One region of the Streptomyces sp. GS7 genome, then DNA from elsewhere that is predicted to be linked to it. Evidence: riboswitches for the same ligand, from Rfam matches in the RefSeq annotation. Region 1 holds a riboswitch; each other region holds the start of a gene.

Region 1 (10,139 bases):
GTGCTCGGAGAGCCGGATGCCCAGCGACGAGGGCGACGGCGAACACCTGGATCCGCACGACCACAGCGAACCGGGCCACCCGGGGCCGCTGGGGCACCGCACGGCCGGCTCCGGCTCGCTGTGGGTCCCCGAGCGCGAGTGCGGGATCGCCGCGCCCGCCGCCCTGGTACGCGGTCTGCTGGACGGCTGGGTCGCGGACAGCCCGGACAGCCGGGAATGGCGCGATCTTGAAGAGGTCTGCTGAGAGCCGGAGCGCGTCCCCGTAGGCTGTACGGCGACCATCAGGGTTTTCAGGAAGGCGTACGGCGGAGATGGCTCAGCAGGAGAGTGACCAGCAGGTGAGCGACGAGTTCGTCGACGACGTCACGGACGCGAAGGAGCGCGAGGCGGCCCACCGCGAGCGCGGCACCTCGCGCCCGATCACCGTGGTCGGCAACCCGGTGCTCCACAAGGAGTGCAAGGACGTCACCGCGTTCGACGACGCGCTCGCGCAGCTCATCGACGACATGTTCGCCAGCCAGCGCACCGCCGAGGGCGTCGGCCTGGCCGCCAACCAGATCGGTGTGGACCTGAAGGTCTTCGTCTACGACTGCCTGGACGACGAGGGCGTGCGGCACGTCGGCGCGGTCTGCAACCCCGTCCTGGACGAGCTGCCCGCCGGGCGCCGGGTCCTGGACGACTCCAACGAGGGCTGCCTGTCCGTCCCCGGCGCCTACGCCGAGCTGCCGCGCCCCGACTACGCGGTGGTCCGCGGCCAGGACGCCAAGGGCGAGCCGATCGTGGTCCAGGGCACCGGCTACTTCGCGCGCTGCCTCCAGCACGAGACCGACCACCTCTACGGCTACCTCTACATCGACCGGCTCTCCAAGCGCGACCGCAAGGACGCGCTGAAGCAGATGGCCGAGCGGGAGCCGCGCTACCCCGTCGTCGCCAACGACTGAACGGGGCGCGCGGGGCCCTACGACGCGCCCTGGTAGGCGGCCCAGACCTGGGGCGGGAGGGCTGTGCCCAGCCCGCTGCCGGGGCCGCCGACGCCGTTCAGCGGCAGCAGCTGGGGCGCTCCCGGCTTGTTCCGGAAGAGGGTGATGGCGGTGGTGGGCTCATCGCCGTCACCGGCGCCCTTGCCGGCTGCGGGGGCGCGGTCGGTACGGACGCGGGAGCCGGCGTCCCAGAGGGGGCCGGTGTCCGACGGCGGGCTGCCGACGAACCACGCCGACTTCATCCGGTCCCCCGGCTCGGTGGCCCCCGCCGCGACCGGCCGGCCGGCCGGCTTGCCGCCCGGTGAGCCGAGCGTCCGCCAGCCCACCCCCTCCAGCGCCCAGGTCACCTGCTGGGCCACCTCGGGGTCGAGGACCCGCTGGGGGTCGGTGCGGTCGAAGCCCTGCACGCTCTGCCCGCCGTAGGTCATCTTCGAGACCGCGTACGGCTCGGCGTGCAGCCCGCCGTTGGCGAAGGTGGTGTACGCGCTGGCCAGCCGGATCGCGCTGGGTGCCGAGGTGCCCAGCGGGAAGGTCTGCTCCAGCTGCGCCAGGCTCTCCTTGCGCAGCCCGGCGTCCAGCGCCAGATCCCGGATCCGCTCCAGCCCGAGGCGCTGCCCGGCCTGCACGAACGGCGCGTTCTCGGCCCGCATCAGGGCGCCGCGCAGATCCCCGGACCGCTTCTCCACGGCCGCCGGGCGCGGCTGGTCGCCGAACTCCTCGGCGTCCTGCTGGAGGGACGCCGCGAGCACGAACGGCTTGAAGGCGGAGCCGGCCGGGACCGCGGAGGTGTCCGCGTTGTTGCTGAAGTGCCGGGTGGCGTCGGCGCCGCCGTACAGCGCGACGATCGCCCCGTCCTTGGGGCGTACCGAGGCCGCGCCGAATTCCGCGTAGGTGTCCTCGGGGCGCTTCTCCGGGTCGATGTTCCGGCCGCGGACGTCGTCGACCGCCTTTTCCAGGCGGCGGGTGCGCTCCTTGTCGAAGGTGGTGCGGATGCGGTACCCGCCGCGGGCCAGGTCCTTGTCGGTCAGCCCGGTGGCGCTCTTGACGAACTTGTTGGCGATATCGACGAGATAGCCGATCTGGCCGGCCTGGCTGGTGGGCTTGGCCACCGGGCGCGGCTCCGGGAATTCCTGGTACGTGGCCCGTTCTTCCTTGCTCATCTTCCCGGTGGCGACCAGCCGGTCGAGTATCCACTTCCAGCGCGCCACCGCCCGCTCGTGATTGGCCTTGCCCAGCCCCGGGTCGTACTGCTCGGCGCCCTTCAGCAGGGACGCCAGCAAGGCCCCCTGACTGGGGTTCAGGTCCTTGGCGTCGATGCCGTAGTACGCGTGCGCCGCCGCCTGAATGCCGTTCGAACCGCGGCCGAACCAGCTGGTGTTGAGATAGCCGCGCAGTATCTCCCGTTTGGACTTCTGGTTGTTGACCTTCAGCGCGATGATGAATTCCTTCACCTTGCGGGTGGCAGTCTGGTCCGGGGAGAGATAGGTGTTCTTCACATACTGCTGGGTGATCGTGGAGCCGCCCTGGGTGTCCCCGCCGGACAGCATGTTCACCACGGCGCGGCCGATACCGGTCAAGGAGACGCCGGAATCGCTGTAGAAGGTGGCGTTCTCGGCGGCTATCACCGCGTCCTGGACGTGTTCCGGCACTTTGTCGAGGGTGACGTTCTGCCGGTTGACCGCGCCCACGCTGACCATCTGGCTGCCGTCCGCCCAGTAGTAGACGGTGGCCTCCTTGTTGGCCAGCGCGTTCTCGTTGGGGATGTCGACCTTGGCGTAGACGACCGCGAACAGCCCGGCCAGGCAGGCGACTCCGAAGGCGCAGCAGCCCAGCCACAGCCGCCATGACGGCAGCCAGCGGCGCAGGCCCCGCTTCCCCTGGCGCGGATAGTCGAAGTACCGGCGACGTTTTTTCGTGCCCTCCATACTCGCGTAGATGCGGTGGAGGTGGCTCCGGTTGCCGGTCCGGCCACCCGCTAATCGAACGCTCACAATTGGCGGGTGGCCGGAACGCGCCGGTCGTCAGGGTGCGGAGAGGTGCGCGGACGTGTCGGTCAGAACTCGTCGTCGAACGAGACCGAGCCCTCGACGGCGACCTGGTAGGCCGAGGCCCGCCGCTCGAAGAAGTTGGTCAGCTCCTGGACGTTCTGGAGTTCCATGAAGGAGAACGGGTTCTCCGAGCCGTAGACCGGCGGGAAGCCCAGCCGCTGCAGCCGCTGGTCGGCGACGCACTGGAGGTACTCGCGCATCGACTCGGTGTTCATCCCGGGCAGTCCGTCGCCGCACAGGTCCCGGCCGAACTGGAGCTCCGCCTCCACGGCCTCCTTGAGCATGTCGGTGACCTGCTGCCGGAGCGCGTCGTCGAAGAGGTCCGGCTCCTCCTCGCGGACCGTGTCCACCACCGAGAAGGCGAACTCCATGTGCATCGACTCGTCGCGGAAGACCCAGTTGGTGCCGGTGGCCAGCCCGTGCAGCAGACCGCGCGACCGGAACCAGTAGACGTACGCGAACGCGCCGTAGAAGAACAGCCCCTCGATGCAGGCCGCGAAGCAGATGAGGTTGAGCAGGAAGCGGCGGCGGTCGGCCTTGGTCTCCAGCCGCTCCATCTGCTCGACGTGGTCCATCCACCGGAAGCAGAACTGCGCCTTCTCCCGGATGGACGGGATGTTCTCCACGGCCGCGAAGGCGGCGGCGCGATCGTCCGGATCGGGGAGGTAGGTGTCCAGCAGCGTCAGGTAGAACTGGACGTGCACCGCCTCCTCGAAGAGCTGACGACTCAAGTAGAGCCGCGCCTCCGGGGAGTTGATGTGCTTGTAGAGGGTCAGCACCAGGTTGTTGGCGACGATCGAGTCACCGGTGGCGAAGAACGCGACCAGCCGGCCGATCATGTGCTGCTCGCCGGGGGACAGCTTGGCGAGGTCGGCGACGTCGGAGTGGAGGTCGACCTCCTCGACGGTCCAGGTGTTCTTGATCGCGTCCCGGTAGCGGTCGTAGAAGTCCGGGTACCGCATGGGGCGCAGGGTCAGTTCGAACCCGGGGTCGAGGAGGTTCTTGGGGCGGTCGGCGGCGGGGGTGGACATTACTGGCATGCCTCGCAGGACTCGGGGTTTTCCAGGGAGCAGGCGACCGCCTCGGGGTCGGTCACCGGCGGTTGCGCGGGGACGGTCGCGGCGCGGGCCGACTGGGCGATCCGGGTCGCCGGCCGCGAGCGCAGGTAGTAGGTCGTCTTGATGCCGCGCTTCCAGGCGTAGGCGTACATCGAGCTGAGCTTGCCGATGGTCGGCTGTGCCATGAAGAGGTTCAGCGACTGGCTCTGGTCCAGATAGGGCGTACGGTCCGCGGCCATGTCGATCAGCGCGCGCTGCGGGATCTCCCACGCGGTGCGGTAGCGGTGCCGGACGTCCTCGGGGATCCAGCTCACGTCCTGTACGGAGCCGTTGGCGTCCCGCAGCGCGTCCCGGGTCCGCGCGTCCCACAGGCCCAGGGCCTTGAGCTCCTCGATCAGGTACGCGTTGACCTGGAGGAACTCACCGGACAGCGTCTCGCGCTTGAAGAGGTTGGAGACCTGCGGCTCGATGCACTCGTACACACCGGCGATGGAGGCGATGGTGGCGGTCGGCGCGATCGCCAGCAGCAGGGAGTTGCGCATCCCGGTCGCGGCGACGCGGGTGCGCAGCGCCGCCCAGCGGTCCGCCCAGCGGGGCTCGGCGTTCGGGTAGTGGTCCGGGTGCAGCACACCGCGGGCCGTACGGGTCGCGGACCAGGCCGGGTGCGGGCCGTGCCGGTCGGCGAGGTCGGCGGACGCCTCGTAGGCGGCGAGCATGATCCGCTCGGAGATACGGGTCGACAGCTCCCGCGCCTCCGCCGAGTCGAACGGCAGCCGCAGCCGGAACAGGACGTCCTGCAGGCCCATCAGGCCCAGACCGACCGGGCGCCAGCGGGAGTTGGAGGCGGCGGCCTGCCCGGTCGGGTAGAAGTTGATGTCCACCACCCGGTCGAGGAAGGTGACGGCCGTACGGACGGTGGCGTCCAGCCGCTCCCAGTCCATCCGGCCGTCCTCGCCGAGATGCGCCGCGAGGTTGACCGACCCCAGGTTGCAGACCGCGGTCTCCCCGTCGTCGGTCACCTCCAGGATCTCCGTGCAGAGGTTGGAGGAGTGCACGACGTTGCCCGGCTCGGCGGTCTGGTTGGCGGTGCGGTTGGCGGCGTCCTTGAACGTCATCCAGCCGTTGCCGGTCTGCGCCAGGGTCCGCATCATGCGGGAGTACAGCACCCGGGCCGGGATCTGCTTGAGGGCCTTGCCCGCGGCCTCCGCCCCCCGGTACGCAGTGTCGAACTCCTCGCCCCACAGGTCGACCAGCTCCGGCACGTCGGCCGGCGAGAACAGCGACCAGTCGGCGTCCGCCTCGACCCGGCGCATGAACTCGTCCGGGATCCAGTGCGCGATGTTGAGGTTGTGGGTGCGCCGGGCCTCCTCGCCCGTGTTGTCGCGCAGCTCCAGGAACTCCTCGATGTCGGCGTGCCAGGTCTCCAGGTAGACGCAGGCCGCGCCCTTGCGCCGGCCGCCCTGATTGACCGCCGCGACCGAGGCGTCCAGGGTGCGCAGGAACGGCACGATGCCGTTGGAGTGCCCGTTGGTGCCGCGGATCAGCGAACCGCGGGCGCGGATGCGGGAGTACGAGAGGCCGATGCCGCCCGCGTGCTTGGAGAGCCGCGCCACCTGGTGGTAGCGGTCGTAGATCGAGTCCAGCTCGTCCAGCGGCGAGTCCAGCAGATAGCACGAGGACATCTGCGGGTGCCGCGTACCGGAGTTGAACAGCGTGGGGGAGGAGGGGAGGTAGGACAGCGTGCTGGTCAGCCGGTACAGCTCGGCGACGTCCGCGAGCGCCCGCGCCGAGTCGTCCTCGGCCAGGCCGCAGGCCACCCGCAGCAGGAAGTGCTGCGGGGTCTCGATGACCTGCCGGGTGGTGGGGTGGCGCAGCAGGTAGCGCGAGTGCAGCGTCCGCAGCCCGAAGTACCCGAAACGGTCGTCGGCGCCGTCCGCCAGGGCACCGTGCACCAGCGCGTCCAGCCGCTCGGCGTGCGTCCGCACGAACTCCGCGGTCCCGTCCGCGATCAGCCCCTCCCGGTGACCGGTCGCCACGGAGGCGGAGAAGGAGACCGCGCCCTGGCCGGCCGCCTCCTCGGCGACGGCGCGGGTGAGCAGGCGCGCGGCGAGCTTGGAGTACTGCGGCTCGTCGCCGATCAGACCCGCCGCGGCGTCGATCGCCAGCGACCGCAACTCGGCCTCGTCGGAGCCCGGGTGCCGGCCGCGCAGCGCGGCGGCGGCCACCTTGCCGGGGTCGGTCTCGGGCAGATCCGCGGTCAGCTCGGTCAGGGCGCGCAGCAGCGCGGTGCCCGGCCCGTCCGAGCCGAGGGGAGGCGTGGCCGCCGCGGGCTGCACAACCCCGGCGGCTGACGCGGGTTCCGTTGGCGCGATGGTCACGTGATGCTCTCCCTCACTCGGCGGGGGCCAGGAGAGCGGCGGCGCGACGGGCGCACGCGGGCAGGCGGCACCCCGTGACGGTCAGGGGCGCGCGGGCAGGCCGCACGGCGTCCATCGGCCCAACCCTCGGGGCCCGGACGTGTCGACGCCGCACCGATGGCGGTGCGGGCGTGCCGTCGGCAGGTCCTCGGACTCAGGGACGCACGACCGGGCCGTACGGAACGACCGGTGGTGCGCACGCATACCGTTGCGGGACAGTTCCGGATTCACACCGGATTCCCCTGCGGCGACAGCGAGGACGAGCATACATGTGGTGGTCGCCTCTGGCGCGCACCCCCACATCTAGTGCGGGGTGAGTGATCAAGCGGTTTCTGTCGGTGGCCTCGGCTATCGTCGGTTCTGCATTCCCTGCTCGGTCCGACAGCAAGGAGAAGCGCCATGTCCGCGCTCGCCGACCGCCCGCACATCATGGACGCCGAGCACTTTGAAGAGGCCGCCCGGATACTCGCCTGCCTGGAAGAGGGCGTGCGGTGGGAACTCATCGACGGGAAGGCCAGGAGCAAGCCCCTGCCGGACGGGGACCACGGGCGGATCATTCAGTGGCTCACGCGCATCTGCCTGCAGCACCGCCCCGAACTCTGGCTCTACAGCCAGGGGCTCAAGGCGCAGACGTACCGCGAGGGTCGTGCTCACCCGGACGGCTCGCTGGCCCCCAGTGGCTCTTTTGGGGGCCAGGGCGAATGGGCCGACCCCGACCCCGTGCTGATGGCCGTCGAGGTCACCTCGCACGACTCCGGAACCGAGCAGTGCTACCGGGTGGAGAAGCCCAGGGCCTACGCCGAAACCGGCATCCCGCTCTACCTGTTGATCGACCGGAAGTCGTGCCAGTTGTCGGTCTACAGCGAGCCCGACGGGGAGCGCTACGAGCTCGTGCGCACCGTGTCGTACGGCAAGTCGCTCCACCTACCGGACCCGGTTGGCATCACCCTCGACACCGAGCCGCTGAAGGATTGGGTCCACTGATCCTGCGCGGTTGCCGTGCCGCACACGAGAGGGCCGCCGCGTCCCTGGTGAACGCGGCGGCCCTCCGCCGGAGTTGACAGCGGTCAGTGCCCCGCCGGCGCCCCCGCCGTGGCGGGCGGCAGGTCGGCCGTGACGCCCTCGTCGCCGAGGTCGGCGGTGTAGTCGTCGGGGGAGGTCTCGTCGGTGCCCTCGGGAGCCTTGAAGGCCCGCAGGGCGAACGTCAGGACGACCGCCACCACCACGTTCAGGACGAAGGCGGTCAGGCCGATGTAGCCGATCTGGCCGATGCCGGGGATCTCCGCGCTGGAGCCGCCGAAGTGCTTCTGGGTCGGGCTGGCCACCCCGTACGCGGCGAGGGTGCCGTAGAGCATGCCGACCGCCCAGCCGGCCAGCAGGGCCCAGCGGTGGAACCACCGGGTGAAGAGGCCGCCCACCAGCGCCGGCATGGTCTGCAGGACCCAGATGCCGCCCAGCAGCTGGAAGTTGATCGCCACCGTCTTGTCCATGGTGAGGACGAAGGCCAGCGCGCCGACCTTGACCAGGAGGGAGACCAGCTTGGCGACCCTGTGCTCCTGCTCGGGGGTGGCGCCGGGCCGCAGGAAGTCCTTGTAGACGTTGCGGGTGAAGAGGTTGGCGGCGGCGATCGACATGATCGCCGCGGGCACCAGCGCGCCGATGCCGATCGCGGCGAAGGCGACCCCGGCGAACCAGCTGGGGAACATGTCCGCGAAGAGCTGCGGGATCGCCAGCTGCGGGTTGCCCTTGATGTCCGTACCGGCCTTGATCGCCATGAAGCCGAGCAGCGCCAGCAGCCCCAGCATGAGCGAGTACAGGGGCAGGATCGTGGTGTTGCGGCGGATCACGTTGCGGCTGCGCGAGGACAGCGTCGCGGTGATCGAGTGCGGGTACATGAACAGCGCCAGCGCCGATCCGAGCGCCAGAGTGGCGTACGCCCACTGGGCGTTGGGGCCGCTGGTCAGTTCACCGCGCAATTTGCCGGTCGGTCCGGTCTGGGCCAGCGCCTGGTGCGCCGACTGGAAGACGGCGTCGAACCCGCCCAGTTTGATCGGGATGTAGACGATCGCCACCCCGATGACGAGGTAGATCAGCCCGTCCTTGACGAACGCGATCAGCGCGGGCGCGCGCAGGCCCGAGGAATAGGTGTACGCGGCCAGCACGGCGAACGCGATCAGCAGCGGCAGGTCCTTGACGAACCAGTTGGTGTGCTCCCCGCCGCCGATGCCCATCACGTCCAGGACGGCCTGGATGCCGACCAGTTGGAGCGCGATGTACGGCATCGTGGCCAGGATGCCGGTGAGCGCCACGGCCAGCGACAGCCCCTTGGAGCCGAACCGCCCGCGTACGAAGTCCGAGGTGGTGACGTACCCGTGCTTGTGCGAGACCGACCACAGGCGGGGCAGGAAGGTGAAGATCAGCGGGTAGACGAGGATGGTGTACGGGACGGCGAAGAACCCGGACGCGCCCGCCGCGTAGATCGCCGCCGGGACGGCCACGAACGTGTACGCGGTGTAGAGGTCGCCGCCGAGCAGGAACCAGGTGATCCAGGTGCCGAAGCTGCGTCCGCCCAGGCCCCATTCGTCGAGGTTGGCGGACTGCTCGGCCTGTCGCCAGCGGGCGGCGAGGAAGCCCAGGACCGTGACGGCCAGGAAGAAGAAGACGAAGACGGCCAGCGCGACGCCGTTGACGCCCTTGGTGGCGGCGGCGAGCTGGGCGCCGGCGAGGTCCGTGGAGGTGGTGGAGGTGAACGTCACTGGTCCGCACCGTCCTTGCGGGCGCGCTGCTCACGCTGGACGAGTTTGTAGGCGATCGTGGTGAGCGCGGTCGAGATCAGCACCCACGCCATCTGGTACCAGTAGAAGAACGGGATCCCGATGAGCGTCGGCTCGATCCTGGCGTACGAACTCACCCACAGCATCGCCACGAACGGAGCGAGCAGGCACAATCCGGCCACCACGCGTCCGGGCGTGACGACCGGTCTGCGGTCCGGTGAATCGGCTTTCTCTGTCATGCCCGTGGCTCCGTCCCTGGCGAACTCCTGTGTAATCGGCATGAATTTAGGCCAGTGACGTGGCGCGCGTCACTAGCTGTCCGCATATCGGTATGGCGTCGGTGCGTTGGGCGGGGCGGCCGTCGGCGCGGCCGGGGGCGGGCGGACGAGCCCGGGGACGGCGTGTCCGGATCGGACAGGCGTCGGGGCGCGTCCGCGGGAGCGTGCCGGGGCGCGCCCGCGGGCAGGGGCCGGTGCCGCGCGGGCGGGGCGTCCGCGGCTCAGTCGGCCGGGCGCTGGAGTCGGGCCACGAACTTGTAGCGGTCGCCGCGGTAGACCGAGCGCACCCACTCCACCGGCCGGCCCTGGGCGTCGAGGGAGTGCCGGGAGAGCATCAGCATCGGCAGGCCGACGTCGGTGCCCAGGAGGCCGGCCTCGCGCGGGGTGGCGAGCGAGGTCTCGATGGTCTCCTCGGCCTCCGCGAGCCGGACGTCGTAGACCTCGGCGAGCGCGGTGTACAGGGAGGTGTACTTGACGAGGTTGCGGCGCAGCGCCGGGAACCGCCGGGCGGACAGGTGGGTGGTCTCGATGGCCATCGGCTCGCCGCTGGCCAGCCGCAGCCGCTCGATGCGCAGTACCCGGCC
Region 2 (10,139 bases), 2.7 Mb from region 1:
CTGCAGCAGTCCCGCGACGGCGGCGTCACGGGTTCCCTCCTCCAGGCGGCCCTGAATCATCAGCGCCGCCTCGTGCAGCCGGGAGGTGTGCCGCCGCAGGTCGTCCAGGACGCCGTCCAGCTGCTTGGGACCGGCGTCAACCAGCTCGATGTGGGTGGCCACCAGTTGAGCCAGGCGTGCCCGGAAAGCCTCGCGCAGCCGGCGCAGGGTGCGTTCCGGAGTTTCGGGAACGACCGCGAAGCGCACGACCGCACTGCAGGCGAACGCGACGCCCAGCGTCAGATACAGCTCCGGCAGGGTCGGCAGGGTGGCATGGACGAACAGCGAGACGAAGTAGACCTGGAAGCCGATCAGCCCCAGGGCCATGCCGCGGTCACCGAAGCGGCGGGCGTAGACGGCCCCGAAGATCAGCGCGATGAAGAACAGGTCGCCGGCGATGATCTGGTTGTGGAGCAGCGCCGCCAGCGTCATGGCGGCCAGCGCGACGGGCAGACCGAGCGCGACCGTGATCGCCTGGCCGCGTACCTCCTTCTCCCTGATGGCGAACGTCGCGGCCATGGCGGCCATGGCGCCCGCGACCATCAACGTGACGCTGGTGTGGAGCAGTGCCAGCACGACGAGAGTGAGCACGATCGCCGCCACGGTGCGCAGCCCGGCCATCAATCGCAGCAGCCCGGGGTCGGATGCCGAGAAGCGGTCCCAGGTGCCCCGCCCCGTCCGTCGTATCGCTGCCTTCACGCTGCCGCACGCTCCCCGATCTTGCCATCGGCCGAGGTCATGTGCGCCGTCGGCCGGGTGGATCAAGCATGGCACGACACCTGTCGGGGACCGCCGCCGAAGGCCCGAGGGGGTGCAGAACGGCTTCGCTCCGCTCCCGTACTCCGGCTGCCGCCCCTGCCGGACCGGCTCGCTACCGCGCTCCGGAGGCACCGGATCGCGGTGCCGTACCGGCTGGTGCCTCGGGGAAGTCGGTGCGGAACCCACACGTAGCGGACGATGCTCTCGCCTTCGTCGGTCACGGCGGTTCGGTTCGGCCGTGAGAGCCGTCCGCGGACAGGTGCGGTACCCGCACACCCGCCCGCGACCTCCCCTCGGCTGACGCCCGCCCACGCCACCAACACGCTCCGTGGAAGCGCGACTTCACGCCCGTGCGGACGTCTGCTCGCGCCCGTACCGCAGGGGTGTCAGGCGGTGGCGCGCAGGGCGCGGCGGGCGGCGGTGCGGAGGTGGGCGAGGACGTCCGGGTCGGCGTCGAGGGTGTAGTCGGCGTCGAGGCCGGCGAGGGTCTGGGCGATACGGGGCAGGTGGTCGTCCGAGGCGTCGACGCGGCAGGTGGCATCGTCGAGGGGCCGGATGCGGGTGGCCAGGCCCCGGGTGCGGGCGCGGACGCGGTCGGCGGAGGCGTGGACGGTGGCGACGGCGCGGTAGCGGGTGGGGGCGGAAGAGAGCCGGCCGGCGACGAAGCCGGCGGGGTCGTTGCCGGGGACCGCGCGGGCTGGGACGCGGTGGCCGGTGGGTGTGGCGCCGGTGATCCGGTCGAGGCGGAAGAGGCGCCAGTCGTCCTTGGCGGTGTCGTGGGCGAGGAGGTACCACAGGCCGCCGGAGTCGACCAGGTGGCACGGTTCTGCCCGGCGGGACGTGGTGGCGCCGCGGCGGGTGGTGTAGTCGAAGGTGACGATCTCGTGGTCGCGGCAGGCGACGGCGAGGGTGGCCAGCAGGGTCGGGTCGGCACGGGGCCCCCGGTCCTCCCAGGCGATGCCGTCCAGGGAGGTCTGCAGCGCGGTGACCTGTCCGCGCAGGCGGCGGGGGAGGACCTGTTCGAGCTTGGCCAGGGCCCGCAGTGCGGTCTCCTCGATACCCGTGAGGCCGCCGGCGGCGGTGCGCAGGGCGACGGCGATCGCGACGGCTTCGTCGTCGTCGAGGAGCAGGGGCGGGAGGTCGGTGCCGGGGGCGAGGCGGTAGCCGCCGGCGTGCCCGCGGGCGCTGTCGACGGGGTAGCCGAGTTCGCGCAGTCGGTCGATGTCGCGGCGGACGGTGCGGACGGTGACCGCCAGGCGTTCGGCGAGGTCGGCGCCGGACCACTCCCGCCGGGTCTGCAGCAGGGAGAGCAGTCGCAGCATGCGGGCCGTCATGTCGCTGGTCATGGAATCCATGATGCCGATGTCAAAGGACACCTCTTGTCCTGAAATGACTCTACGGTGGAGCTGTTCGCACGGAGCAAATCAGGAGATTCCCCATGAAAATCGCTGTTCTCGGTACGGGTGGCGGCGCTCGCGCCCACATCGCCAAGCTCGCCGAACTCGGTCACGAGGTCCACGTCGGCACCCGTGACCCGCAGGCCACGCTGGCCCGCACGGATCCCGACATGATGGGCAACCCGCCCTTCAAGCAGTTCCTCGCCGACCACCCGGGCGTCGAACTGCACACCTTCGGCGACGCCGCGGCCGCCGCCGACGGCCTGGTGATCAACGGCATCGACGGCCACAACGCCGTGGCGGCCCTGTCCGCCATCGCCGACCGGCTCACCGGCAAGACCCTGGTCGACTACGCCGTGCCGTACATCTACGACCCGGACATCGAGCGCCCCTGGCCTACCCCATGGGGCGTCAACCCGGTCCTCGACCCCTGCGACAGTGACAGCCTGGGCGAGCAGATCCAGCGAGCCCTGCCGCAGACGAAGATCGTCAAGGCGTTCGTCACCCAGGAGCAGGCCACCGTCGTCGACCCGCAGGCCGTCGGCGGCGGCGACCACACGATGTTCGTCGCGGGCGAGGACACCAACGCCAAGCAGCAGGTCACCGACCTGCTGAGGGCTTACGGCTGGACCGACGTCCTCGACCTCGGTCCGCTGGTCGCCGCCCGCGGCATGGAGATGTACGCCCACATGCACGGCGCCATCGGCATCGCCCTCGGCTTCGGCACCCACTTCGGCGTCAAGGTCGTGCGCTGACCATGACCACGAAGAACGACGCGCCCCTGAACGGCAAGATCGTCTGCCAGGCGATATGGGCCCGCGACGGACGGGCGCTGGCCGACTTCTACGCCACCGCCCTGGGCACCACGGTGACCCGGACCTACCCCGACGAGCAGGGCAACGAGGCCGCCCACGCCTTCTTCGTGAACGGCGCGATGTACCTCTTCTTCACGTCCGAGTCCTTCACCGCGCCCACCTGGCCCGAGGAGCAACTGCCCTTCCACATGGACCTCTCCTTCCCCGACGTCGCGGCGGCGGAGCAGCGGCTGCTGGAGATGGGCGCCACCAAGCCCGACCACCAGCCCGGCGGCCGGTACTGGACCGTCCTGCTGGACCCCTCCGGCCAGCCCTTCTGCATCCACGGCACCCAGTGACACCGCATCACACCATGACCGTCCTGCCCCGTGTCACCGCCGCCCAGCGCCGCGCCCGCCTCGTCCGCCGTCACCTTCTCGCGCCGTCCGTGCGCGAGAGGTCGGCCGAGGCGGTGGCGCTGGCCCTGGTCGGCCTGCACGCCACCGACCCCGCCACCGTCTTCCTCGCCGCGGCGGCCCGCATGCACGCCCCGACCGCCGCCGCCATCGACCACTCCCTCTACGACGTCCCCAACGGCGCCCCGGCGCTGGAGCGCATACGGTGCATGCGCCGCACCATGTTCGTCGTCCCGGCCCGCCTGGCCCCGGCCGTACGGTCGGCGACCGTACGCGACCCGCAGCGCCACCGTGCCGAGACCCTCACGCACCTGCGCCAGGCGCTCGGCTGGGACGCACCCCGCTACCAGGCAGTGGAGCGAGCCGCGCTGGCGGCGATCACGGCCCGGGGGCGGGCCACCGCCGTTCAACTCGCCGCCGACGTACCGGAATTGAGTGAGCGGATCGTCACCTTCCCCGGCAAGCCCTACGAGTCCCGGCAGCGTGCCGGCACATCGGTCCTGGGCGTACTCGCCGCCGAGGGACGCATCCGCCGGGACCGCCCGGCCGGCTCGTGGACGTCCGCGCAGTTCCACAGGGCGCCGGCCCGCCCCCTGCCGCACATGCCCACCACCCAGGCGAAGACCGCACTGGCCCGTCACTACCTCTCTGCGTTCGGCCCCGTCACCGTGGACGATCTGAAGTGGTGGACCGGCTGGAACCTCACCGACACCCGCAAGGCCCTCGCCGCCACCGGTGCCCAGGCCGTCGACCTCGACGAAGGCACCGGCTACCTCCTGCCCGAAGACCTCGACACCACCCGCGTCGAGCCCGAGCCCGAGCCCGCGGCAGCCCTGCTGCCCGGCCTCGACCCCACGCCCATGGGCTGGCGGCACCGCGACTGGTACCTCGACCCGGACCACACCAAGGCCCTCTTCGACCGCAACGGCAACATCGGCCCCACCATCTGGTGGCACGGCCGGGTCGTCGGCGCCTGGGCCCAACACCCCGACGGGCACATCAACCACCATCTCCTCACCGACCCCGGATCCGAGGCCCGCGCAGCCGTGGAGTCGGAGATCGGCCGTCTGACCGCGTTCCTCGACGGCACCCGCATCACGCCCTGCTACCGCACCCCCCTCGAACGCCGGCTCGCCACCCACCGCTGACCGCGGCCCAGGCGGTTCCGACCGGGATGGTTCCGACCGGGCCCCTGTCACGGAACACGGAACACGGAACACGGAACAGGCCGGCCGGACGCCCTCGGCGCCCAACCGGCCTGTTCCGGTGGTGCATCCCTCCCCGGGTGCCGAGCCCTCAGCTCGACGGGGTGGGTCAGTCCGTGCCGAACTCCATCGCGGCGCGGTCCAGCATCTCCTCGTCGGCGGAGACCTTGCCGCGGGAGGCGATGGCCTCGGCGCCGCCCTCCGGCATGCTGCCGATCAGCCCGGTCGCCGCCGCCTGGGCGGCACCGATGGCGGGGTTGGCGGTGCCGATCAGGCCGAGGCCGGCGTACTGCTCCAGCTTGGCGCGCGAGTCGGCGATGTCGAGGTTGCGCATGGTGAGCTGGCCGATCCGGTCCACCGGGCCGAACGCCGAGTCCTCGGTGCGCTCCATGGACAGCTTGTCCGGGTGGTAGCTGAACGCCGGGCCCGTGGTGTCGAGGATCGAGTAGTCCTCACCGCGCCGCAGCCGCAGCGTCACCTCGCCGGTGACGGCCGCGCCGACCCAGCGCTGCAGCGACTCGCGCACCATCAGCGCCTGCGGGTCCAGCCAGCGGCCCTCGTACATCAGCCGGCCCAGGCGCCGGCCCTCGTTGTGGTACTGGGCGAGGGTGTCCTCGTTGTGGATCGCGTTGACCAGGCGCTCGTACGCCGCGTGCAGCAGGGCCATCCCGGGCGCCTCGTAGATGCCGCGGCTCTTGGCCTCGATGATCCGGTTCTCGATCTGGTCCGACATGCCCATGCCGTGTCGCCCGCCGACGGCGTTGGCCTCCATCACCAGGTCGACGGGGGAGTCGAACTCCTTGCCGTTGATCGTCACCGGCCGGCCCTGGTCGAAGCCGATGGTGACGTCCTCGGTGAGGATCTCGACCTCGGGGTCCCAGAACCGCACGCCCATGATCGGCTCCACGGTCTCCACGCCGTTGTCCAGGTGCTCCAGGGTCTTGGCCTCGTGAGTGGCGCCCCAGATGTTGGCGTCGGTGGAGTACGCCTTCTCCGTGCTGTCGCGGTAGGGCAGGTCGTGGGCGAGCAGCCACTCCGACATTTCCTTGCGGCCGCCGAGCTCGGTCACGAAGTCCGCGTCCAGCCAGGGCTTGTAGATCCGCAGCTGCGGGTTGGCGAGCAGGCCGTAGCGGTAGAACCGCTCGATGTCGTTGCCCTTGAAGGTCGAGCCGTCGCCCCAGATCTGCACGTCGTCCTCGAGCATCGCCCGTACCAGGAGGGTGCCCGTGACGGCGCGGCCGAGCGGCGTGGTGTTGAAGTAGGCACGCCCGCCCGAGCGGATGTGGAACGCCCCGCAGGTGAGCGCGGCCAGGCCCTCCTCGACCAGCGCCGCACGGCAGTCGACCAGGCGCGCGATCTCGGCGCCGTAGGTCTTCGCGCGGCCGGGCACCGAGGCGATGTCGGGCTCGTCGTACTGGCCGATGTCGGCGGTGTAGGTGCACGGGATGGCGCCCTTGTCGCGCATCCACGCGACCGCGACGGAGGTGTCGAGGCCGCCCGAGAAGGCGATGCCGACGCGCTCGCCGGCGGGAAGGGAGGTGAGGACCTTAGACATGGGAAGAGTATGCACGATTCCACATGACTATGCAATGGGGTTCGGTGGTGAGAGCGGGGCGGCCTTCGCCGGGTCCGCCCCGCCGGGGCCGTTCGGCATCCGTGCCGACGAGGGGAACCAGGTGCCCGGCGCTCCTCGGCATCCATCACGGAGCCGGCGGCGCCCCGGCCCCTCGGGGGTCTGCCGGTCAGGACGCGGGCAGCTCGCCGCGGACGGTGCGGGCCGCGGCGACCAGGTGGAACCCCCGACCGGCTTCCCCTTCTCGCGGGCGGGCGGTACCTGCCCCCTCTGGAACGTCTACGGGGCGTTCACCGCCCCCGGCCGCATCCACGTCCAGATCGCCGAAATTCCCCACGCGCAGCGCTACTTGTGGACGGCCCACGTGGCGACCCGGCAGCGTGGTGGCTGGGGCGCGAGGGGATGGCCGTTGACTCGTCTTCCGTTGACACGGCCTGACGCACCGGCGGAATCGCGGGCGGGGCCGGCTTCGTCAGGCGGGTGGGGGCGCCGTGGCGGCCGTGGGCATGGCATCGAGGAGGCGTGCGATCTCGGGGTCGCACAGGCTGTACCGGACGATGCGGCCGTCCTTGGCCGCGTGGACCGCGCCGGACGCGCGGAGCAACCGCAGTGCCTGGGAGACCGCGGTGTCCCGGATGCCGGTGGCGAGCGCCAGGTCGGAGACCGCGATGGGGCCGGCCCGGTGCACGGCGAGGAGCAGCGAGAGGCGGCCGGGATCCGCGAGCAGGGCGAAGCGCTCGGACCAGGTGCATACCTGGCCGCGGTCGCCGATGCCTTCGATGGCATCGCACACGGTGTGGTGGTCAATGGCGCGTTGATGTGCGCGGTCCGGCGGAACCAAGTGCATGCGCCCCATTCTTGCCGCACTTCACCCTCGTAACCAAGACACCTGCGTATCTGTGCAGGCTTGTAGCCACAGTGGCCGAACCTCTACGGTGGTCCCGCCGTGGTGCTCGGGAAGACCGGTGACAGCCCTGACAGGGGCTGGAGTCCGGAGCGGCCCTCGCCACTGTGATCGGGGAGTCGACATACCTCCGCCGGAAGGCGGACGCCACTGGGGACCTTCGGGTTCCTGGGAAGGCCGGGTACGCCGGCGTTCGACCCGTCAGCCAGGAGACCGGCCACGGCACCGTACGTCCCCGTCCACGAGGTGCTGGAGAGGCTCCCTGAGATGACCCTGTCTGAAAACTCCGCCATGTCCACCGCAGAAGCGGTGATTCCGACCACACCGCTGATGCGGTGGGAGCGCAAGGACTGGATACGCACCGGCGGACTCCTGGCGGCGATAGCCGCGCTGCATGTCGTCGCCTTCGCGATCCTGGTGATGCTGGTCGCGCCGCACCACTACACCGTCGGCAAGCAGGTCTTCGGCCTCGGCCTGGGCGTCACCGCCTACACCCTGGGCATGCGGCACGCCTTCGACGCCGACCACATCGCGGCCATCGACAACACCACCCGCAAGCTGATGGCCGACGGCAAGCGTCCCCTCTCGGTGGGATTCTGGTTCGCCCTGGGGCACTCCTCCATCGTGCTCCTGCTCGCCGGAGGCATCGCCGCCGGAGCGCATGTCGTCACCACCTTGACCGACGACAACTCCAGTGCCCGACAGACCCTCGGCCTGGTCGGTACCAGCGTCTCCGGCGGCTTCCTCTATCTGATCGCCGCCCTCAACCTCCTCTCCCTGGCCGGCATCTACCGGGTCTTCAAGGCGATGCGCGCAGGCCAGTTCGACGAGCACGAACTGGAGAAGCACCTGGACTCCCGCGGCTTCATGAACCGCATCCTGGGCCGACTCACCAAGTCCATCACCCGCCCCGGCCAGATGTTCCCGCTCGGCTTCCTCTTCGGGATCGGCTTCGACACCGCCACCGAGGTCACCTTGATGGTGATGGCGGGCTCAGGCGCCGCCGCCGGGCTGCCCTGGTACGCGATCCTGTGCCTGCCGCTGCTGTTCGCCGCGGGCATGAGCCTGTTCGACACCCTCGACGGCACCTTCATGAACTTCGCCTACCACTGGGCGTTCTCCAACCCGGTGCGCAAGGTCTACTACAACCTCACCATCACCGGCCTGTCCATCGCGGTCGCCTTCCTCATCGGCACCATCGAACTGGTCGGCGTCCTCCACGAGCAACTCGGCCTCGACGACGCCGTCACCAACTGGATCTCCGGCATCGACCTGAACAACGTGGGCTTCATCATCGTCGGCCTGTTCGTGGCGGTCTGGGCCTGCGCACTGGCCTACTGGCGGTTGGCCAAGGTCGAACACCGCTGGAAGCCCAAGGCCGCGGAACCGAACTGACGCATCGGCCGGCCGCTCGGCAGCCCCGGTCCGCCGACGGGCCGGGGCTCGTCGCCGAGCGTCACAGCTCTCCGCCGCGCTCCTTCCGGGTACTCGGGGGCCGGCGGGGCGCAGGTGATCTTCAGGCGCCGGGTTTTCAGGGCTGACCGGCCTTGTGAAGGAGGGACGTCAGACGCGCCAACCCCGCTGGCCCGCAGCCGTCCGCGACAGCCTGGTCGACGATGCTTTTCGCCGCGGTGAGCATCCCCACATCGATTCCGTGGCTGATCGACGCCCTGATCGCCGCTCGCGACATCCTCGACTCCCTCATCGGACTCCCGCCGCACGGCCAGGCCGTCCCTTCGCGCTGAAGGCGAAGGACCCGGTTCACGACACGTCGTTGCCGCTCTGGCCACCCGCTTCTCCGGCGCGCCGACGTCATGCCTGGCGCGTCGGCAGCACGATCGCCTGGCGCAGGTTCACATGGCGGGCGCGGCTCGTCGTGTAGGCGATCAGGTCCGCGATGTCGTCCGCCGACAGGCCGATCAGCGCGTCGAACATGCCGTCCAGCTGGCCGGACAGCTCCGCGTTGTCGATGTGGCCGCCCAACTCCGTGTCCGTGAGCCCGGGTTCGATGTTGGTGACACGGACGTCGCGCGGGCCCAGCTCGGTGCGCAGGGACTGCGAGAGGTAGGTCAGAGCGGCCTTCGTCGCCCCGTACACCGCGTAGTTGGGGAACGGGACGTGGGCTCCGATCGACGAGATGTTCACCAGGTCCGCCGTCCGGCCCGCGGCCGCCACCGCGATCAGGTCCGGGGTGAACGCGCGGATGACGCGCAGGGCGCCGGCCACGTTCGTGTCCAGCATGCGCTGCCACTCGTCGGCGCGGCCGTCGGTGACGGGGTTCGGCAGCATCACGCCTGCCGCATTGACCACCAGGTCGACCTCGCCGTACGCGGCGTGCACCCGCTCCACCGCCGCATCCACGGAGTCCGCGTCCGTGACGTCGGTGGCCACCGCGAGAGCCTGCCCGCCGTCCGCCTCGATCCCGGTGGCCAGCTCGGTGAGCCGATCGGCGCGGCGGGCCAGCAGCGCCACCCGCACGCCGTGCGAGGCGAGCAACCGGGCGGTGGCCTCGCCCATGCCACTGGCGGCTCCGGTGACGACGGCGGTGCGGCCGGTGAGGGTGTCGTACGACATGGGAACTCCTGGTTCGGTGGGTGTCGTCGCCGGCGTCTCCCGGCGACGACACCCATCCTGGGCCCGGCCGCCGTGCTTACCCAGGGCTGCCGTTTTCCTGGGTCCGGCAGTACCAGGAACACGACGGTCCCGGGGCCTATGATCGCCGGCATGGACATATCCATCGGCCCGGAAATCGGCGACTTCCTGCGCTCGCGGCGCGCCCGCATCCAGCCCGAGGAGGTCGGCCTGCCGGGGCACGGCAGGCGGCGGGTGCCGGGCCTGCGCCGCGAGGAGGTCGCCCAGCTCGCGGGCGTCAGCGTCGACTACTACATCCGCCTCGAACAGGGCCGCGGCCCCTCGGTGTCGGACGCCGTACTCGACGCCATCGGGCGCGTCCTGCGCCTCGACGACACCGAGCAGGAATACCTGCGCAGGGTGGCCAGGCCCACCACCCGCCGCCCCTCGGCCACGCGCGGCACGCCCGCCGGAGGGCACG
Region 3 (10,139 bases), 7.5 Mb from region 1:
CTCGGACGGCACGGCCGGGCTGATGATGACGCTCCCCGGGCTGCTGGCCGCCTGCGCCGCGCCGACGGTGACGGTGGCCACCGCACGGATCGACCGGCGGCTGATGCTGTGCGCCTTCCTCGCGCTGCTGGCGCTGGCGAACCTGCTCGCCACGGTCGCACCGGCCTACTGGCTGGTGCTGCTGTCCCGGGTGCTGGTCGGCATCGTCATCGGGGGTTTCTGGTCGATCGGGGCCGGGCTGGCCGAGCGGCTGGTGCCCGCGGAGTCGGCGGGCCGGGCGACCGCGGTGATCTTCTCCGCGGTGCCGCTGGGCTCGGTGCTCGGGGTGCCCGCGGGGACCTTCCTCGGCAACCTCGCCGGCTGGCGGACGGCCTGCGCCGTCGTGGGGGCGCTGTCGCTCGGCGTGCTGGTGCTGATGGCCCTGGTGAGCCCGTCGCTTCCCGCCGTACGGGCCACCAGCGCGACGATGCTGCGCGGCATGCTGCGCGGCGTCCCTACCCGTTTCGCGCTGCTGATGACCTTCCTCGTCGTGCTCGCGCACTTCGGCGCCTACACCTATGTGACGCCCTTCCTGGAACAGGTCACCCACGTGGCATCCGCCGGGCTGATCACCGTTTTCCTGCTCGCGTACGGCATCGCGGGAATCGCCGGGAACTTCCTCGGCGGCGGGATGGTGGCGCGCCGCCCGCGCACCGTCTTCGGGGCCGCGGCGGGGCTGCTCGCCCTCGCCACGCTGCTGCTTCCGGTCCTGGGCCGCGGGGAAGGGGGTGCGCTGGTGCTGCTGGTGGTCTGGGGCATCGCGTACGGCGCGGTACCGGTCGCTTCGCAGACCTGGTTCGCCAAGGCGGCGCCCGCCGCGCCGGAGGCGGCGTCGGTGCTGTTCACCGCCTCGTTCCAGGCGACGCTGTCGCTCGGCGCGCTGGCCGGCGGGATGATCGTGGACCGTACGTCGCCGTCGACCGTGATGGCGCTGGGCGGCGCGACCGCGGTCCTGGTGGTCCTGGCGGCGTGGGTGCACCGCGCCAAGCAGCTGGAGTGGCCGCGGAGTTGAGGGCCCGGACGGGGTTCGCGAAGGAGAACGGGGGCGGTGTTTCACGTGAAACGCCGCCCCCGTCACGCCACTTCGCGCCTCAGTCCTCCCCCTCCAGCTCGCCCTCCGTCTCCAGGAAGGCGTCCCGCAGGGCGGCCAGCGTCTCCGCGTCGGGCTTCTCCCACATACCGCGGGACTCGGCCTCCAGCAGGCGTTCGGCGATGCCGTGCAGTGCCCAGGGGTTGGCCTCCTGGAGGAAGGCGCGGTTCTCCGGGTCGAGGACGTAGGTCTGGGCGAGCTTGTCGTACATCCAGTCGGCGACGACCCCGGTCGTGGCGTCGTAGCCGAACAAGTAGTCCACGGTTGCGGCGAGTTCGAAGGCGCCCTTGTAGCCGTGGCGACGCATCGCCTCGATCCAGCGGGGGTTGACGACCCGGGCGCGGAAGACCCGGGAGGTCTCCTCGACGAGCGTCCTGGTGCGGACCGTCTCGGGGCGGGTCGAGTCGCCGATGTACGCCTCGGGGGCCTTGCCCTTGAGCGCCTTGACCGTGGCGACCATGCCGCCGTGGTACTGGAAGTAGTCGTCGGAGTCCGCGATGTCGTGCTCGCGGGTGTCGGTGTTCTTGGCGGCCACCGCGATGCGCTTGTAGGCGGTCTCCATCTCGTCGCGGGCCGGGCGGCCTTCGAGCCCGCGGCCGTACGCGTAGCCGCCCCAGACGGTGTAGACCTCGGCCAGGTCCGCGTCGGTGCGCCAGTCGCGGGAGTCGATGAGCTGGAGCAGGCCCGCGCCGTACGTGCCCGGACGGGAGCCGAAGATCCGGGTGGTGGCGCGGCGTTCGTCGCCGTGGGCGGCCAGGTCGGCCTGGGCGTGGGCCCGGATGAAGTTGCGGTCGGCGGGCTCGTCGAGGCCGGCGGCGAGCCGTACCGCGTCGTCGAGCAGGCCGATGACGTGCGGGAACGCGTCCCGGAAGAAGCCGCTGATGCGGAGGGTGACGTCGATGCGGGGGCGGCCCAGCTCGTCGAGCGGGACGGCCTCCAGGCCGGTCACCCGGCGCGAGGCGTCGTCCCACACGGGGCGGACCCCGAGCAGCGCCAGCGCCTCCGCCACATCGTCCCCGGAGGTGCGCATCGCGCTCGTGCCCCACAGGGACAGGCCCACCGACTCCGGCCAGTCGCCGTTGTCGTCGCGGTAGCGGGACAGCAGCGAGTCGGCGAGCGCCTGACCGGTCTCCCAGGCGAGGCGCGACGGCACGGCCTTGGGGTCGACGGAGTAGAAGTTGCGGCCCGTCGGAAGGACGTTGACCAGCCCGCGCAGCGGCGAGCCGGACGGACCGGCCGGCACGAAGCCGCCGTTGAGCGCGTGCACCGCGTGGTCGAGTTCGTCGGTGGTGGCGGCCAGCCGCGGCACGACCTGCCGGGCGGCGAAGTCGAGGATGTCGGCGACCGCGGCCGGGTGCCCGTCGGCGACCCCGGCCACCGCGGCCGGGTCCCACTTCGCGTCCTCCATCGCCTGGACCAGCGCGCGGGCGAGGGCCTCGGCGTCGTCGGCGGCCGTCCGGGTCGCGGCCGACTCGTCCAGGCCCAGTGCCTCGCGCAGTCCGGGCAGCGCCGAGGTGCCGCCCCAGATCTGCCGGGCGCGCAGGATGGCGAGGACGAGGTTGACCCGCGCCTCGCCGGTCGGCGCACCGCCCAGGACGTGCAGCCCGTCGCGGATCTGGGCGTCCTTGACCTCGCACAGCCAGCCGTCGACGTGCAGCAGGAAGTCGTCGAAGCCGTCGTCGTCGGGGCGTTCGTCCATGCCCAGGTCGTGGTCGAGCTTGGCGGCCTGGATCAGCGTCCAGATCTGCGCGCGGATGGCGGGCAGCTTGGCCGGGTCCATCGAGGAGATCGCGGCGTACTCGTCGAGCAGCTGCTCAAGGCGGGCGATGTCGCCGTAGGAGTCCGCGCGGGCCATCGGCGGGACGAGGTGGTCGACGAGGGTGGCGTGCACCCGGCGCTTGGCCTGGGTGCCCTCGCCCGGGTCGTTGACCAGGAACGGGTAGACGAGCGGGAGGTCGCCGAGCGCCGCGTCCGGGCCGCAGGCCGCGGAGAGTCCGGCGTTCTTGCCGGGCAGCCACTCCAGATTGCCGTGCTTGCCGAGGTGCACCATCGCGTCGGCGCCGAAGCCGCCGTCCGCGGCGGGGGCGGCGATCCAGCGGTAGGCCGCCAAGTAGTGGTGCGAGGGCGGCAGATCGGGGTCGTGGTAGATCGCGATCGGGTTCTCGCCGAAGCCGCGCGGCGGCTGGATGAGGATCAGCAGATTGCCGCGGCGCAGCGCGGCGAGCACGATGTCGCCGTCGGGGTTGTGGGAGCGGTCGACGAACATCTCGCCGGGCGGCGGGCCCCAGTGCTCCTCGACGGAGCTGCGGAGTTCCTCCGGAAGCGTCGCGTACCAGCGGCGGTAGTCGGCGGCCGGGATCCGGACCGGGTTGCGGGCCAGCTGCTCCTCGGTCAGCCACTCCTGGTCGTGGCCACCGGCCTCGATGAGGGCGTAGATCAGCTCGTCGCCGTCGCCGGACGCGAGCCCGGGGACCGGCTCGGCGCCGAAGTCGTAGCCCTCGGCCTGGAGGCGGCGCAGCAGCTCGACGGCGCTCGCCGGGGTGTCCAGGCCGACCGCGTTGCCGATCCGGGAGTGCTTGGTGGGGTACGCGGACAGCACCAGCGCCAGGCGCTTCTCGGCGGCCGGGATGTGCCGCAGCCGGGCGTGCCGGACGGCGATCCCGGCGACCCGGGCGGCGCGTTCGGGGTCGGCGACGTACACCGGGAGGCCGTCCTCGTCGATCTCCTTGAAGGAGAACGGCACGGTGATCAGCCGCCCGTCGAACTCGGGCACCGCGATCTGCGAGGCGGCGTCGAGCGGGGACACCCCCTCGTCGTTCTCCTCCCAGGCGGCGCGCGACCCGGTCAGGCACAGCGCCTGGAGGATCGGCACGTCCAGGGCGGCCAGCGCGCCCGCGTCCCAGGACTCGTCGTCGCCGCCCGCCGACGCCTCCGCGGGCTTGGTGCCGCCCGCGGCCAGCACGGTGGTGACGATCGCGTCGGCGGCGCGCAGTTCCTCGATCAGCTCCGGCTCGGGGGCGCGCAGCGAGGCGACGAAGAGCGGGAGCGGACGGCCGCCGGCCTCCTCGATCCGGTCGCACAGATCTTGTACGAAGGCGGTGTTGCCGCTCATGTGGTGGGCGCGGTAGTAGAGCACGGCGACCGTCGGGCCGCCGGCGTCGCACGCCGCGCGCTCCAGCCGGCCCCAGGAGGGCGCGGGCGCGGGCGGCTCGAAACCGTGGCCGGTGAGCAGGACGGTGTCGCTGAGGAAGCGGGCCAGCTGCTCCAGGTTGGCCGGGCCGCCGTGCGCGAGGTAGGCGTGCGCCTCGGCCGCGATGCCGACCGGGACGGTGGACGCCTCCATGAGCTGGGCGTCGGGGGCCTGTTCACCGGTGAGGACGACGACCGGGCGGTGCTGGTCCGCGGCCAGCAGCACGTCGAGCCCCTCCTGCCAGGCGCGGATGCCGCCGAGGAGGCGTACGACGACGAGATCGGTGCCGTCGAGGAGGCCGGGCAGTTCGGCGACGTCGAGTCGGGCCGGGTTGGCGAGCCGGTACGGCACCGGCCCCGCGGCGGCACGAGCGCTGAGCAGGTCGGTGTCGGAGGTCGACAGCAGCAGGATCACGGCGCAGCCTTCCTCGGGGTATCCGCGCCCCGGGTGGTCGTATGGACGGCGGGAGTTCCTGGCTCACCCGGCGGTGGCCGGGTTCACAGTGGCGGGACCGCGCCGGATTCTCACCGGGCTTCCTCCCTGGCGCCGTCGCTGGCGTCCGGCGGGTCAGCCGACCCACCGACCTGCATAGTAAGGGCTGCGTCCCGGCAGCGGGAGCGCGCCTCCGGGGGCGCTCGCCGGGGCCTTGCGCCCCCGGTTTCGGAGCGACCCGGCGTAGGTATGCTCGCCGCCATGCCGCCCTCCCCCGCACCACCGCCCCACCGGGCCGAACCGCCCGTACGGGATCGTGGTGACGCCTGCCCGGGAGCGCTGCGGCTGCACTCCGCCGCGGACGGGCAGCTGGCCCGAGTGCGGCTGCCGGCAGGGGACTTGACGGTAGGCCAGGCCACCGCGCTCGCAGACGCCGCCGCACACCTCGGCGACGGCCACCTCTCGCTCACCTCCCGCGGCAACGCCGAACTCCGCGGACTGCCCGACGGCTGCGGCCGGCGGCTCGCGGACCTGCTCGCCGGCGCCGGGCTGCTCCCTTCCGTCCGCCATGAGCGGATCCGCAACATCGTGGCCTCGCCGCTGGCCGGACTGGACCGGCACACCCCGCCTGACGTGCGGGTGTGGGCCCGCGGCCTGGACGCGCTGCTCTGCGCGAGCACGGCCGCGACGGGGCTTTCGGGCCGGTTCCTCTTCGTCCTCGACGACGGGCGGGGGGATGTGGCGGGGCTCGGCGGCGATGTGACCTTGATCGCAGAATCGGGCATCGCGGGATCGGAGATCGCGGAATCGGGCGCTGCGGGTGCCGCGTCCGGGAGCGGGGCGCTGCTGCGGGTCGGTGACGACCCGGCCGCGCTGCGGATCGCCGGCGAGGACGTTCCGCGTGCCGCGCTCACCGCCGCCGAGACCTTTCTGACCATCGCCGCGGCGAGCGGCAGCGGCGCCTGGCGGGTCCGCGAACTCCCCGCCGACCGCGCGCTCACCGCCCGCGAGGTGGCGCGAGCCCTGCGGGCGGCGGGCATCGCCGCGGAACACGTGAATGACGTGAATTGCGTGAATGACGCGGGATATTCGGAATGCGCTGCGGATGCCGCCGAGGCCCCCGGTCCGCTCTCTGCCCCGCGGTACGCCGACTCCCGCGCCCCCGGCCTCGTCGACGGCGCCGACGGGCGCCGGGCGCTTGCCGTTCTCGCGCCCCTGGGTCGGCTGACCGTCGCCCAGTGGCGCGCGCTGACCGGCATCGCCGCCGACGACGGCGCGGGCGAACTGCGGCTCACCCCCTGGCGCGGGATCGTCCTTCCCGGCCTGCCGGCCGCGACCGCGCCCCTGCGCCTCCGCGAACTCGCCACCGCCGGGCTGATCACCGACCCGGCCTCCCCTTGGCACGGCCTCAGCGCCTGCACCGGCCGCCCCGGGTGCACCAAGTCCCTGACGGATGTCCGCGCCGACGTCGCCGCCGCCCTCGCCGAGGGTGCCTCCGCACCCGCGGGAGGCGGCGGCCTCCCCGTCCACTGGTCCGGCTGCGCACGCCGCTGCGGACACCCCCGCGGAACGTGGGTCGATGTCGTCGCGACACCCGACGGCTACCGCACCGCCGTCGTACGGCCCGAGGACCCGGCACCGTCCCCCGCCGTACGGAGACCCTCACGACCGGCGCCGGTTTCACGTGAAACACCCCAACTGCCCACCGTTTCACGGGAATCGGCCGCACCGGACCCGGTTTCACGTGAAACACGACCGGCACCGGGTCCGTCCCACACCACCCCCATCACCCCTCAACCCACCACCCCGAGGCCCCAGTGACCGCGTTCGAGTACGAAAAGGACGGGGCGGAGATCTACCGCCAGTCCTTCGCCACCATCCGCGCCGAGGCGGATCTCTCCGGGCTGCCCGCCGACGCCGGCCAGGTCGCGGTCCGGATGATCCACGCCTGCGGCATGGTCGACCTCGTACGCGACCTGGCCTTCAGCCCCGGGGTCGTGGCGCGTGCCCGCGCCGCACTGCGCGCCGGTGCACCGATCCTCTGCGACGCCAACATGGTCGCCAGCGGCGTCACCCGCAAGCGGCTGCCCGCCGACAACGAGGTGCTCTGCACGCTCACCGACCCGTCCGTGCCGGAGCTCGCCGCGCGGATGAGGACGACGCGCAGCGCCGCCGCGCTGGAACTGTGGCGGGACCGGATGGAGGGCGCGGTGGTCGCCTTCGGCAACGCCCCCACCGCTCTCTTCCGGTTCCTCGAAATGATCGAGGAAGGGGCGCCCCGCCCCGCCGCCGTCATCGGCATACCCGTCGGCTTCATCGGCGCGGCCGAGTCCAAGGACGCGCTGATCGACCACCCGTCGAAGCTGGATCACATCGTGGTGCGCGGGCGGCGCGGCGGCAGCGCCATGACCGCAGCCGCTATCAACGCCCTGGCGAGCGAGGAAGAGTGAGCGTGAGCGAGCAGCAGGCCCACAACGGCGTGCCGGAACAGCAGTCGGCGCAGCACCCGGAGCGGTCCACCGGCCGTCTCTACGGCGTCGGCCTCGGCCCCGGCGACCCGTCCCTGATGACGGTGCGGGCGGTGGAGGTCATCGCCCAGGCGGACGTGGTGGCGTATCACAGCGCCCGGCACGGACGCTCCATCGCGCGCTCCATCGCGGCGAAGCACATCCGAGCCGACCACATCGAGGAAGCGCTGGTCTACCCGGTCACCACCGAGTCGACCGACCACCCCGGCGGCTACCGGGGCGCGCTGGACGAGTTCTACGAGTCCGCGGCGGCCCGGCTCGCCGCCCACCTCGACGCCGGCCGCACCGTCGCCGTCATCTCCGAGGGCGATCCGCTCTTCTACGGCTCGTACCAGCACATGCACAAGCGGCTGGCCGACCGCTACCCGACCGAGGTCGTCCCCGGCGTCACCTCCTTCAGCGCCGCCGCGGCCTGCCTGGGCACCCCGCTCGCCGAGGCCGACGAGGTGCTGACGATCCTCCCCGGCACGCTGCCGGAGGAAGAGCTGACGGCGCGGCTGGCCGCCACCGACTCCGCCGTCGTCATGAAGCTCGGCCGCACCTTCCCGACCGTGCGCCGCGCCATGGCACGCTCCGGCCGGATCGCGGAGGCCCGCTACGTCGAACGCGCCACCATGTCCGGTGAGCGCACTGACCGGCTCGCCGCCATCGACGCCGACACCGTCCCGTACTTCTCGGTCGCGGTGGTGCCCAGTCGGATCGCGGCCACCGAAGCGCCGCCGGCCGCCGAGCACGGCGAGGTCGTCGTGGTGGGCACCGGTCCCGCCGGCCCCCTCTGGCTCACCCCCGAGTCCCGCGGCGCGCTGGCCGCCGCCGAGGACCTGGTCGGCTACACCACGTACCTGGACCGCGTGCCGATACGCCCCGGGCAGCGCCGCCACGGCTCCGACAACAAGGTCGAGTCCGAGCGCGCCGAACTCGCCCTCGACCTGGCCCGCCGCGGCCGGCGGGTGGCCGTGGTCTCCGGCGGCGACCCCGGCATCTTCGCCATGGCCACCGCGGTCCTGGAAGTCGCCTCCCAGGACCCGTACCGCTCCGTCCCGGTGCGCGTGCTGCCCGGGGTCACCGCCGCCAACGCCGCCGCCGCCCGCGCCGGCGCCCCGCTGGGCCACGACTACGCGGTCATCTCGCTCTCCGACCGCCTCAAGCCCTGGGACGTCATCGCCACCCGCCTCGGTGCGGCGGCCTCCGCCGATCTGGCCCTGGCCCTGTACAACCCCGGCTCGCGCTCCCGTACATGGCAGGTGGCCAAGGCTCGCGAACTCCTCCTGGAGCACCGCGCGCCGGACACCCCGGTCATCCTGGCCCGCGACGTCGGCGGCCCCGAGGAATCCCTGCGGACCGTCCCGCTCGCCGACCTCGACCCGGACCAGGTGGACATGCGCACCATCCTCCTCGTCGGCTCGTCGCAGACGCAGGCGGTGCGGCGCGATGACGGGACCCAGACCGTCTGGACGCCCCGGAGGTACCCGGAGTCCTAGGGTCTTTCCGACCCTGACCCATCGGACAGGATTTGGGGGCCGGGCGACGGGCCGGCCCCCAATCCGGCCCGTTCTCAGCCGAGTTGGCGGGTGACCGGCGGTAGTCCGAGGGCCGTCCGCAGCCAGTCCGCGGCCTCCTCGGGCCCTGCGGCCACCGGTACCCCTTCCGGGGCGGGTGGCCGCTGGACGACCACCACGGGGATTCCGGCCTCGCGCGCCGCCGTCAGCTTGGGGGCCGTCGCCGCCGCGCCGCTGTCCTTGGTCACCAGGACGTCGATGCGATGGTGGCGCAGCAGGTCCCGCTCCCCGTCCAGGGTGAAGGGGCCGCGGTCCAGAAGGGCCGTCATACGGGGCGGGCGCGGCGGCTCGGGCGCGTCGACGGAGCGGACCAGGAACCAGAGGTCCGTGAGGTGGGCGAAGTGCGACAGCCCCATCCGGCCCGTGGTGAGGAAGACCCGGGCGCCCAGGCCGGGGAGGGCACGGGCGGCGTCGGCCAATGAGGGGACCGGGTGCCAGATGTCGCCGGGTCCGGGGACCCAGCCCGGGCGGCGGAGCGCCAGCAGGGGAGTATGGGCGGTGGCGGCGGCCTGGGCCGCGTGGAAACTGATCGTGCCGGCGAAAGGATGGGTGGCGTCGATGAGCGCGTCCACCGCATGCTCGCGCAGCCAGCGGGCGAGGCCCTCGGGGCCGCCGAACCCGCCGATGCGCACCTCCCCGGCGGGCAGCCGCGGTGCCGCCACCCGCCCGGCGAGGGAACTCGTCACCCGTACCCGCGGTTCCTGCTCCAGGGCGGCGGCCAGGCGGCGGGCTTCCGTGGTGCCGCCGAGGACCAGTACGTGGCGGGCGGTGTCGTTCATCGGCATGGGCAGCGGGTTCCTCCGTGGCTGACGCGCAACCGAAGGGTACGGGAGGCCGGAGCGCGCAGCTCGCGCACACCGGGCTGCGGCACGGGTGGACGACCGGGGCGTGTGCCACAGCGGCGAGCAGCGCCGCGTACACGGCACTGCTGAGCGGGGAGTTCCCGGACCCGGTGACGATCACCCTGCCGAAGGGGCAGACGCCGTCCTTCGCCCTCGCCGTCGAGGAGCTGACGGCTCCGGGTGCGGAGCCGGCCCGCGCCATGGCCGGGGTGGTGAAGGACGCCGGGGACGATCCCGACGTGACGCACGGGGCGTTGGTGCGCGCCACAGTACGCGCGCTGCCGGCCGGTTCGGGCGTGGTGTTCAGAGCCGGTCCCGGGGTCGGGACGGTGACCCGGCCGGGGCTGCCGCTGGATGTCGGCGAACCCGCCGTCAACCCCGTACCGCGCCAGATGATCCGGGAGCATCTGACGGCCGTCGCCGAACGGTACGGCGGCGGGGGAGCCGCGGCCGACGTCG

What was found. Region 1 has a riboswitch for cobalamin ahead of GR130_RS33225 (ribonucleoside-diphosphate reductase subunit alpha). Riboswitches for the same ligand answer to the same signal wherever they lie in the genome.
Region 2: linked by a shared signal. The riboswitch ahead of GR130_RS21965 (HoxN/HupN/NixA family nickel/cobalt transporter) and the one ahead of GR130_RS33225 (ribonucleoside-diphosphate reductase subunit alpha) in region 1 are both predicted to bind cobalamin.
Region 3: linked by a shared signal. The riboswitch ahead of cobN (cobaltochelatase subunit CobN) and the one ahead of GR130_RS33225 (ribonucleoside-diphosphate reductase subunit alpha) in region 1 are both predicted to bind cobalamin.

Annotation. Positions count from the first base shown of each region.
Region 1 covers NZ_CP047146.1:7,656,940-7,667,078, reverse strand. The annotation lists gene GR130_RS33245 (tetratricopeptide repeat protein) at 1-244, shown strand, start outside; gene def (peptide deformylase) at 312-941, shown strand; gene GR130_RS33235 (transglycosylase domain-containing protein) at 959-2,905, opposite strand; gene GR130_RS33230 (ribonucleotide-diphosphate reductase subunit beta) at 3,034-4,068, opposite strand; gene GR130_RS33225 (ribonucleoside-diphosphate reductase subunit alpha) at 4,059-6,464, opposite strand; cobalamin riboswitch at 6,626-6,776, opposite strand; gene GR130_RS33220 (Uma2 family endonuclease) at 6,903-7,487, shown strand; gene mctP (monocarboxylate uptake permease MctP) at 7,571-9,178, opposite strand; gene GR130_RS33210 (DUF3311 domain-containing protein) at 9,256-9,516, opposite strand; gene GR130_RS33205 (GntR family transcriptional regulator) at 9,777-10,139, opposite strand, start outside.
Region 2 covers NZ_CP047146.1:4,962,658-4,972,796, reverse strand. The annotation lists gene GR130_RS22005 (FUSC family protein) at 1-660, opposite strand, end outside; gene GR130_RS22000 (helix-turn-helix transcriptional regulator) at 1,185-2,144, opposite strand; gene GR130_RS21995 (NADPH-dependent F420 reductase) at 2,237-2,950, shown strand; gene GR130_RS21990 (VOC family protein) at 2,953-3,348, shown strand; gene GR130_RS21985 (winged helix DNA-binding domain-containing protein) at 3,363-4,553, shown strand; gene argG (argininosuccinate synthase) at 4,720-6,165, opposite strand; partial or broken gene GR130_RS42000 (short-chain fatty acyl-CoA regulator family protein) at 6,377-6,586, shown strand; gene GR130_RS21970 (ArsR/SmtB family transcription factor) at 6,656-7,030, opposite strand; cobalamin riboswitch at 7,114-7,323, shown strand; gene GR130_RS21965 (HoxN/HupN/NixA family nickel/cobalt transporter) at 7,355-8,482, shown strand; gene GR130_RS21960 (SDR family oxidoreductase) at 8,900-9,661, opposite strand; gene GR130_RS21955 (helix-turn-helix transcriptional regulator) at 9,812-10,139, shown strand, end outside.
Region 3 covers NZ_CP047146.1:131,845-141,983, reverse strand. The annotation lists gene GR130_RS00600 (MFS transporter) at 1-1,051, shown strand, start outside; gene cobN (cobaltochelatase subunit CobN) at 1,131-4,733, opposite strand; cobalamin riboswitch at 4,767-4,915, opposite strand; gene cobG (precorrin-3B synthase) at 5,001-6,572, shown strand; gene GR130_RS00585 (precorrin-8X methylmutase) at 6,569-7,201, shown strand; gene GR130_RS00580 (precorrin-2 C(20)-methyltransferase) at 7,231-8,760, shown strand; gene GR130_RS00575 (cobalt-precorrin-6A reductase) at 8,835-9,617, opposite strand; gene GR130_RS00570 (cobalt-precorrin-5B (C(1))-methyltransferase) at 9,641-10,139, shown strand, end outside.